Exiguobacterium sibiricum 7-3: one gene and its partner. The protein of the gene in region 1 interacts with the protein of each later gene in a pairwise test. Links are inferred from orthologs where the notes say so. Each region holds a gene or a part of one and is shown on either strand. Other genes may lie near its edges.

The links. The genes of interacting proteins can lie anywhere in the genome.
Region 2: the proteins of yabA (region 1) and dnaN interact in binary tests that used the Bacillus subtilis proteins (3 or more experiments, as listed by UniProt). The link is inferred for Exiguobacterium sibiricum 7-3 from one-to-one orthologs.

The regions. Positions count from the first base shown.
Region 1 is NZ_JHZS01000006.1:34,832-38,739, forward strand. The notes cover bases 958-3,908. They hold yabA (DNA replication initiation control protein YabA), read right to left. Parts: upstream 2,639-3,908; coding sequence 2,276-2,638; downstream 958-2,275. Other genes in these bases: rsmI (16S rRNA (cytidine(1402)-2'-O)-methyltransferase), read right to left, coding at 958-1,240; P402_RS0100855 (GIY-YIG nuclease family protein), read right to left, coding at 1,218-1,496; P402_RS0100860 (tRNA1(Val) (adenine(37)-N6)-methyltransferase), read right to left, coding at 1,489-2,226; P402_RS0100870 (PSP1 domain-containing protein), read right to left, coding at 2,635-3,465; P402_RS0100875 (DNA polymerase), read right to left, coding at 3,472-3,908. In the rest of the region: P402_RS0100845 (AbrB/MazE/SpoVT family DNA-binding domain-containing protein), read left to right, coding at 51-347; more of rsmI, read right to left, coding at 386-957. UniProt on the Bacillus subtilis protein: Involved in control of chromosome replication initiation. Inhibits the cooperative binding of DnaA to the oriC region. Thus negatively regulating initiation of chromosome replication.
Region 2 is NZ_KK211190.1:4,153-9,523, forward strand. What follows is about bases 2,410-5,316. They hold dnaN (DNA polymerase III subunit beta), read right to left. Parts: upstream 4,477-5,316; coding sequence 3,343-4,476; downstream 2,410-3,342. Other genes in these bases: recF (DNA replication/repair protein RecF), read right to left, coding at 2,410-2,979; yaaA (S4 domain-containing protein YaaA), read right to left, coding at 2,981-3,202; dnaA (chromosomal replication initiator protein DnaA), read right to left, coding at 4,663-5,316. Outside these bases: gyrB (DNA topoisomerase (ATP-hydrolyzing) subunit B), read right to left, coding at 1-1,814; more of recF, read right to left, coding at 1,825-2,409; more of dnaA, read right to left, coding at 5,317-5,371. UniProt on the Bacillus subtilis protein: Confers DNA tethering and processivity to DNA polymerases and other proteins. Acts as a clamp, forming a ring around DNA (a reaction catalyzed by the clamp-loading complex) which diffuses in an ATP-independent manner freely and bidirectionally along dsDNA.

The sequences.
Region 1 (3,908 bases):
CGATTTTCCAAAAAAAAAGAGAACCTAGACATCAGAGGAGGAACAACAAAATGAAATCAACAGGTATTGTACGTAAAGTAGATGAGCTCGGCCGGGTCGTTATTCCAATCGAACTCCGTCGGACACTTCAAATCGCAGAGAAGGATGCGCTTGAGATTTATGTCGACAACGAGCAGATCATCCTTAAAAAATACAAACCAAACATGACTTGCCAAGTAACAGGTGAAGTATCGGAAGATAACTTCAAATTAGCAGACGGTAAATTGATTCTCTCTCCAGACGGCGCACAACGTGTCCTCGTTGAGTTAAAAGACTTCCTCGACCGTCATTACGCAGGAAACGAATAAGTAAAAAGAAGCGATTCCAAACGGAGTCGCTTCTTTTTTTAGGATTCATGATAACGCAAATACAATTCCTGACGATCGAGTCCCCGCTCTTTGGCAACTCGTTTCAGGGCAGCATTCGGCTTTTCACCTTGTTCGATATACCGTTCAATTTGTTGTAACGGATCCGCTTCCTGTTCCTCTTCCGCCGGTCGCTCCTCGGTCGACCCTTCGACGATGACGACAAACTCCCCCCGGACTTCTTCTCCGGCCCATTCGAGAGCTTCTGTCACAGAACCCCGAATATACTCTTCATACCGTTTGGTCAGTTCGCGGGCTAACGTCAGTTGACGCTCTCCGAGTACATCCCGTAAGGCGCCTAACATCTCTTTAAGACGATGCGGTGCTTCATAGAAGATAAGGCTACCTTTTTCATAACGGACGGTTTCAAGCGCCTCACGACGTTCTTTTTTCTTACGCGGTAAAAAACCATAGTATAAAAATCGTTCTGTCGCAAGACCCGAGGCGACGAGCGCCGTTAATGCGGCGTTTGCTCCCGGTAAGACGACGACCGGAATATCCTCGGCAATCGCTTCTCGAATCAAATCACTGCCTGGATCTGAGATTCCCGGCATCCCGGCATCCGAGACCAGGGCGACCTGTTTTCCCGCATGCAGGTCGGCCAATAGCCGTGCCCCGCTGACTTGTTTATTATGTTCGTGATAGCTGACAAGTTTCGTGTCGATTTTAAAATGATTAAATAATTTCATCGTTTGCCGTGTATCTTCCGCCGCGACGAGATCGGACTCTTGCAAGATGCGGACAGCCCGATAAGTCATGTCTTCGAGATTACCGATCGGTGTCGGCACGATGTACAAACCGGTTGTTTGTCCTTTAAAACTGCTTGTTGCTTTCATGAGATGACCTCCCTCCTTGAATAAGTTGTTCTTTTTTAAGACGCGTCAATTGTTTAATGGCATACTCACGTTTTAAGGCTTCCGACTTTGTTGCGAACGTTTCTGTATATTCGAGCACGACCGGCAGTCTGGCACGGGTATACTTTGCACCTTGTCCGGCATTGTGTGTCGCCAACCGTTTTTCGACATCAATCGCGTATCCCGTGTAGAGACTGCCGTCCCGGCAACGGACGATGTAGATGGCATGTTCAGACATCAAACTGAGTCCGCATCTGCAACGTGTACGTATCGTCTTGTTCGTAGACGATGAAGGGAGGCAATACCTTTAGACCCGGCTTGGCATCTTTGATCCCCTCAATCAACAACATGTTGGCCTCTTTCCCTTCTTTCGGGTAGATAAGCTGCATCCGCTTCGGTTCAAGCCGGTACTGACGCATCAAGGTGACGATATCGAGAAGGCGCTCCGGTCGATGGACGAATGCCGTTTTCCCACCTTGTTTCAAAAGATCTGCGGCCGACCGGATACAATCCTCAAGTGTACATAATACTTCATGCCGGGCAATCGTATAATGTTCACTTATGTTTCGGTTCGACGAGTCATTTGCCAAGAAGTAAGGCGGATTACATGTGACGGCATCGTACAGACCATAACCCAATCGTTTCCCGGCTTCCTTGACGTCACCTTCGATCATTTGCAATTGATCTTGTTTTTCATTCATTTGAATACTACGCTCGGCCATATCAACGAGACGGGGTTGAATTTCAAGCCCTGTGATCGTTCCTTTCGTCCGGTAAGACAAAAATAACGGAATGGCTCCGTTACCGGCACATAAATCGACCAACTTCCCTTGTTGGATCGGCACCCAGGCAAACTGCGCCAGCAATGCGGCGTCCAGAGAGTAGGAAAATACGGTGGGACTTTGAATGATTCGTCCTTCTTTTCCAAGCAGATGATCCAGTCGCTCATCTGATAATAGTTCAGGCATATCGTTCTTCCTTTCTGAAAAAAAGACTGACTCCTAGGAAGTCAGCCTCTCAATGTTTCGTTAACATGGACAAGCAGAACAGACAATCTCCGTCTTTACGGACTTGACCATAATGCAGGTTACAAATATGGAATCCTTCTTGATACAGTCGTCCTAGATTATCATAGCCAGCACCTGTACCGGCTTCCGCCTGCGCTTCTTCTGTAATCGGTTGTTGCTCATCGCGCTCTACCTTCTCACGGAGGTGATGATTCTCAAGATACAGATGTTGGTTCTCTTCCATCATGTAAGCAAGCTGATCCTTCAAAACGCTCAGATGCTCAGTCAGCAAGTGAATCTGTTGCTCGATCGCATCAACACGCGTAATGATTTCTTTTTTATCGACTCTCTCCACGCGTATGCACCCCGTCATTCTTTTGGTCGTTTTTGTTTTACGGCACCGACAGACAGTAGTTCCTCCATCGAGTATGTCAGGACCCGCGAACGGTCTTTCAACTCAATTTGGACGATTTGATCGAGAATGTTCAGACCTACAACCCGTCCTTCACCTTCCGGAACAGTCAATCGTTTTCCGTAATCCGGCAAATCCCGTCGCATTTCTTCGTATGTGTCATTTTCATATTTTAAGCAACACATTAAACGACCACAGACACCAGAAATCTTCGTCGGGTTCAAGGATAGATTTTGATCTTTCGCCATCTTGATCGAAACCGGTTCAAATTCACCTAAAAATGAAGAGCAGCAGAGAACACGACCACACGGACCGATTCCTCCCAGTAACTTCGCTTCATCACGGACGCCGATTTGTCGTAACTCAATGCGTGTCCGGAAAACAGCAGCCAAATCTTTGACGAGTTCCCGGAAATCGACACGACCTTCTGCCGTGAAGTAAAAAATGACTTTATTTCGATCAAATGTATATTCGACGTCGACTAATTTCATATCGAGCTTGTGCTCACGAATTTTTTCGACGCAGACAGCGTGCGCATCAAACGCCGCCATTTTATTTTCACGGACGATCATCGCGTCTTTATCATCCGCGACGCGAAGAATCGATTTCAGCGGCAAGACCACATCATCTTCGTCCATTTGTTTATCGGCAATTACCACTTCACCATATTCAATGCCCCGCACTGTCTCAACGATGACGGATTGTCCTCGTGATAATGACTCTTGTCCAGGTGCAAAATAATAAATTTTGCCCGCTTCTTTAAAGCGAACGCCTACTACTTCTAGCATATCGCTCTACCCTTTCTGTAAGTCAAACATGAGACGCTCAACTGTTAATTGAGGATTAACATTTGCTTCGATCCGCTTAACGGCTGCGAGTACTGCCTGCAACCACCGAGTGATCGTCGTCTGACTTTTTCCACCCATTTGTTCCAGTAATGGTCGGCTGTTTGCATATGTGATCGTTTCCCATGACGGATTCAGTTTAAGATGAAGAACATCTTCAAAGAAACATGTCACAAGTTCCAGACCAATTCGTGCATCTTGCCGATTTTTAAATTGACTCATCCATTTTTCCTGGACAAACAACGGTAAATCCGCCGGACGATTCGCTAATTCCTCCATCAATTGTACCACTGACACTCGCGCATTTACAAACCAGTCTTCGACTAATGCCTGTTCTGCATCCTCGATTTTCGGATAGACCCGGGCAGCAAGTTGCGTTAATTCGT
Region 2 (5,371 bases), on another replicon or contig:
TCGATCGCGTCCTGTAATTCGACACGCAGCATTTGACGACCACTCGGATCCATCGTGGTTTCCCACAGTTGCTCCGGATCCATCTCACCGAGACCTTTATAACGCTGAATGTCGTATCGTGCGTTTTCCGGAAGTGCTGCTAATGCTTCATTCAACTCACGTTCGTTGTGCACGTACGTGATGTTTTTCCCTTGTTTAATCCCGTAAAGCGGCGGTTGGGCAATGTAGACGTAACCGTGCTCGACAAGCGGACGCATGTAACGATAGAAGAATGTCAATAACAGTGTCCGGATGTGGGCACCATCGACGTCGGCATCGGTCATGATGATGACTTTGTGATACCGGGCTTTCTCGATATTGAATTCAGAACCGATACTCGTTCCGAGCGCCGTAATGATCGTCCGGATTTCGTTACTGCCAAGAATCTTATCAAGGCGTGCTTTTTCGACGTTCAAGATCTTACCTCGAATCGGTAAGATGGCTTGGAAATGACGATCACGTCCAGATTTTGCTGAACCACCCGCCGAGTCACCCTCAACGATGTAGATTTCAGAAATCGTCGCATCACGTGATGAACAGTCGGCAAGCTTTCCTGGAAGTGAACTCACTTCAAGGACCCCTTTACGTCGTGTTAATTCACGGGCACGTTTCGCAGCCATCCGGGCACGAGACGCCATCATTCCTTTTTCGACGATCGCACGGGCACTTGTCGGGTTCTCCATCATGAACTGTTCAAACGCAGACGAGAACAACGTATCCGTTGCCGTCCGTGCATCCGAGTTCCCAAGTTTCGTTTTCGTCTGTCCTTCGAACTGTGGATTCGGGTGTTTGATCGAGACGATTGCCGTCATCCCTTCACGCACATCTTCCCCGGACAACGTACCGTCGGCTTCTTTCATCAGACCGAATTTTTTCGCGTAATCATTGATGACACGTGTCAAAGCCGTTTTAAAACCGGTTTCGTGTGTTCCACCCTCATGTGTCGGGATATTGTTCGTGAACGAGTAGATGTTGGCTGCAAAACCATCGTTATATTGCAACGCCACTTCGACTTCAATCCCGTCCCGGTTTCCGTGCACATAAACAGGTTCTTCGTGGACGACTTCTTTCGAACGGTTTAAATGCTCGACGTACGACTTGATTCCGCCTTCGTAATGGAAACTGCGCGTAATCGGTTCATCCGCACGATCATCCGTAATTTCGATCGTCAGTCCTTTATTTAAGAATGCCAGCTCACGAAGTCGTGTCGCAAGCAGATCATAATCGTATTCAAGTGTTTCCTGGAAGATCTCATCATCCGGGAAGAAACGGATCATCGTCCCGGTTTCTTCCGACGTACCGATAATCTCTAAATCAGCAGCCGGTACACCGCGGTGATAGGCTTGGTAATACAATTTTTCATTCCGTTTGACGAAAACTTCAAGTTTCGTCGAGAGTGCGTTAACGACAGATGCCCCAACACCGTGAAGACCACCGGATACTTTGTATCCGCCGCCTCCGAATTTACCGCCGGCATGAAGGACTGTCAAAATGACTTCAACTGCCGGACGTCCCATCTTCTCCTGGATATCGACCGGGATTCCCCGTCCGTTATCTTCAACCAGAATCGAATTACCCGGTTCAATCGTAACTTTAATCGTATCGCAATATCCTGCAAGTGCTTCATCGATTGAGTTATCGACGATTTCCCACACTAAATGGTGAAGCCCCTTCGATGCAGTCGATCCGATATACATACCCGGACGTTTCCGAACGGCTTCTAGACCTTCAAGCACCTGAATTTGATCGGCACCGTACCCTTGTTCTAATTCCATATCTTCATGATTACTCATCGGTTTTCTCACCTACTATTTCTTTGTATGATGTCTCTTCCAAAATGACGGCCCCCTGTTTCACGTGGAACAACTTCGCCTGTTTGATCGTTTCATGTGCAATTCCATCGACACTCGTTGTCGTCAGAATGGTTTGCACCTTTTGTTGCATCGTATCGAGCAAATGGGTTTGACGATGATCATCGAGCTCGGATAAGACATCGTCTAGAAGTAGCAATGGATATTCTCCCACTTCTTCATGAATCAATTCAATCTCTGCTAACTTCAAAGAGAGTGCTGCCGTTCGTTGTTGTCCTTGTGAACCATAAGTCTGGACATTCCGACCGTTGACTTCCATTTCGAAGTCGTCCCGATGCGGACCGAACAAGGTCACACCTCTTCGGATTTCGTTTGTCTTTATTTTACCAAACTTCTGCATGTAAGAAGCAGTCATTCCTTCGACATCGAGCAAATCATTGCTAAATGTATCCGAACGGTAAATAAGGACGAGCTGTTCCTGTCCACGACTGATTCCTTCATGAATCGGACGTGCCCACTTTTCGAGCTGGGCAATGAAGTGATGACGGCGCTGAACGATTTTAACGGCAAGCGTAATCATCTGCTCCGTCAAGACATCGAGAAACGTTTCGTCCCCACCTTTAATCGATAACTGTTTCAGCAACGCATTCCGTTGTTTGAGAACTTTTAAATATTGACTGAGTTCATGTAGATAGACCGGACTGACCTGACCAATTTCCATATCCAAAAAACGACGTCTGATTTGTGGACTGCCTTTGACGATGTGTAAGTCTTCTGGTGCAAACAACACGATATTCAATGCGCCGACATAATCACTGAGCCGGCGCTGTTCGAGATGATTCAACTTCGCTTTTTTACCGCGACTCGAAATCGCGATTTCCTGCGAGTGAGATCCTCTTCTTTTATGAATCCGTCCTTCGACACGAGCTGTCTCGGCATCCCACTGAATCAATTCTTTGTCATGCGTCGTCCGGTGAGACTTCGCAAGGGCAAGAACATAGATGGCTTCCAGGAGATTCGTCTTCCCTTGCGCATTCTCCCCGATCAGCACATTCGTCTTTTCGGAAAAAGATAATTCCAACGACTCATAGTTGCGATAATGACTGAGCCGGACCGAATCTAGTCGCACGTTAGTTTCCCTCGTTCTTAATGATGAACTGACCGTAATCTTCTACGTCAATCACATCTCCATCCCGTAATTTACGACCACGTCGCTGATCGACTTCACCGTTGACAAGAATGGGTACCTCGGCGAGGAACGGTTTAGCTTGTCCACCGCTCGAGATGATATCAGAAAGTTTCAGGAACTGACCTAATGTGACATATTCTGTTGAAATCTTGATTTGATTCATGGTTTGACTCCTCCTACCTACATATTATAAATGACGTACTCTTTATTGTACTAAAAAACTTGCGATTTGGCAAAATGAACGAACGTATATACGGATTTCAAAAAAAGCCCAAGGAACGTAAAGGGTTCCTTGGGTATGAATCATGCTGTCCGGACTGGCAGGATCAGCTGCAGGACGTTGTCTTGGTCAACCGGGTGCAGGATGAATGGTCGGATCGAACCGGTGAACTGGATCTCGATATCCGTCGCATCGAGTGCCTTTAACGCATCCATCATGTATTTCGAGTTGAACGAGATTTTCAGCTCTTCTCCTTCAAGCGATAAGATACTGACTTGCTCCGACACTTTACCGACTTCCGGTGAGTGGGAAGAAATTTCAACTGCCGTCGTTCCTTCAGCTGCGAACTTGATGACGTTGTTACGGTCTTCCCGTGCAAGAAGTGATGCACGGTCAATCGCTTGAAGTAATTCCTTTGCATTCATGCGGACCGCAGTCCGGTACTCTTCCGGAATCAAACGTGATGTATCCGGATAGTTTCCGTCAAGCAGACGCGAGAAGAATAAGACATGTTTCATCTTAAACAGTATCTGTTGATTCGTAATCGTAATGTCGACGTGACCATCACTAAGTAATTTGGATAATTCGTTTAAGCTTTTTCCCGGTACGATGACGTTTTGGAACGAAATCTCATTGTCCGTCTCAAACTGAGCACGTCGTAAGGCAAGCCGGTGACTGTCCGTCGAGACGCATGTCAAGATGTCCTTATCCGCCGAGAAGTTAACACCCGTCAACACAGGACGCGTTTCCTGTACTGCGACGGCAAAGCTCGTTTGACGGATCATTGACCGTAACAGATCAGCTGGTAAACGGAACTGTTGTCCTCCGTCGACTTGCGGCAAGCGTGGGAATTCATCCGGATCGAGTCCGTTCAAATGAAACTCTGCCGTACCCGATTGAATCCGTGTCATGAAGTTTGGTGAAACTTCCAAGATCACTTCGTCTGTCGGTAACTTCTTGACGATATCCCCAAAGAAGCGGGCATTCAAGACGACACTGCCTGCACGATGAACCGTGACATATGAAGTGCCGTTCTCTTCTGCATAGATGGTCCGTTCGATTGAGATTTCCGTATCGCTTCCTGTCAGCGTCATACCATCTCCATGGGCTTCGAGTTTGATTCCCGTTAAGATCGGAATCGTTGTCCGGGATGAAACAGCTTTTGCTACATCTTGAATTGCTTGGATTAAAGTATCCCGTTGAATTGTAATATGCATATTGTCGTTAAGCTCCTCTCAAAATGGGCGTTACATCATCATAACATAATAATATATTTTTTTAATAATAGTATTAGGGGCTGTGGATAGTGTGGATAAGTCGGTGGATAACTTGGTATAGAGCCAAAACGCATGTGGATAACTTGTGGATAACTAGCCTCTTTTATCCACAGCTTATCCACAGGTTTACGAATGCTTCAATTCATGCTTGATTTGTTCAATGACTTTTCCTGTTTCTCCATCCGATTTGACGAGTGTACTGATTTTTTCATGTGCGTGAATGACGGTCGTGTGATCACGTCCCCCAAATTCCTCACCAATCTTCGGTAATGAGCTTTCTGTCATCTCCCGCGACAGGTACATGGCAATCTGACGGGGAAAAGCAATCGACTTCGTCCGTTTTTTAGCTTTTAAATCATCAAACGGAAGATTAAAGTGCTTACTGACTGATTCCTGAATATCACGAATCGTGACTTTTCGTGGTTCACTCGCAGGCATGATGTTATGCAACGCTTCAGCGGCAACATTCGGATCAATCGTCCGTCCGACCAGGTTGGCGTAAGCAATGACGCGGGTTAAGGCCCCTTCGAGTTCACGAATGTTCGTATCGATCTGGCTCGCGATGTAGAGCATGACTTCATTGGAAACATCCAGTTGTTCCGCATTCGCTTTTTTACGAAGGATGGCAATTCGTGTTTCAAGATCCGGTGGTGTGATGTCTGTAATCAAGCCCCACTCGAAACGGGAACGCAATCGGTCTTCAAGTGTCGGAATTTCTTTAGGTGGACGGTCACTTGAGATGATGATTTGTTTCTGATCGTTATGCAAGGCATTAAATGTGTGGAAAAATTCTTCCTGCGTTTGTTCTTTTCCGGCGAGGAACTGAATATCATCT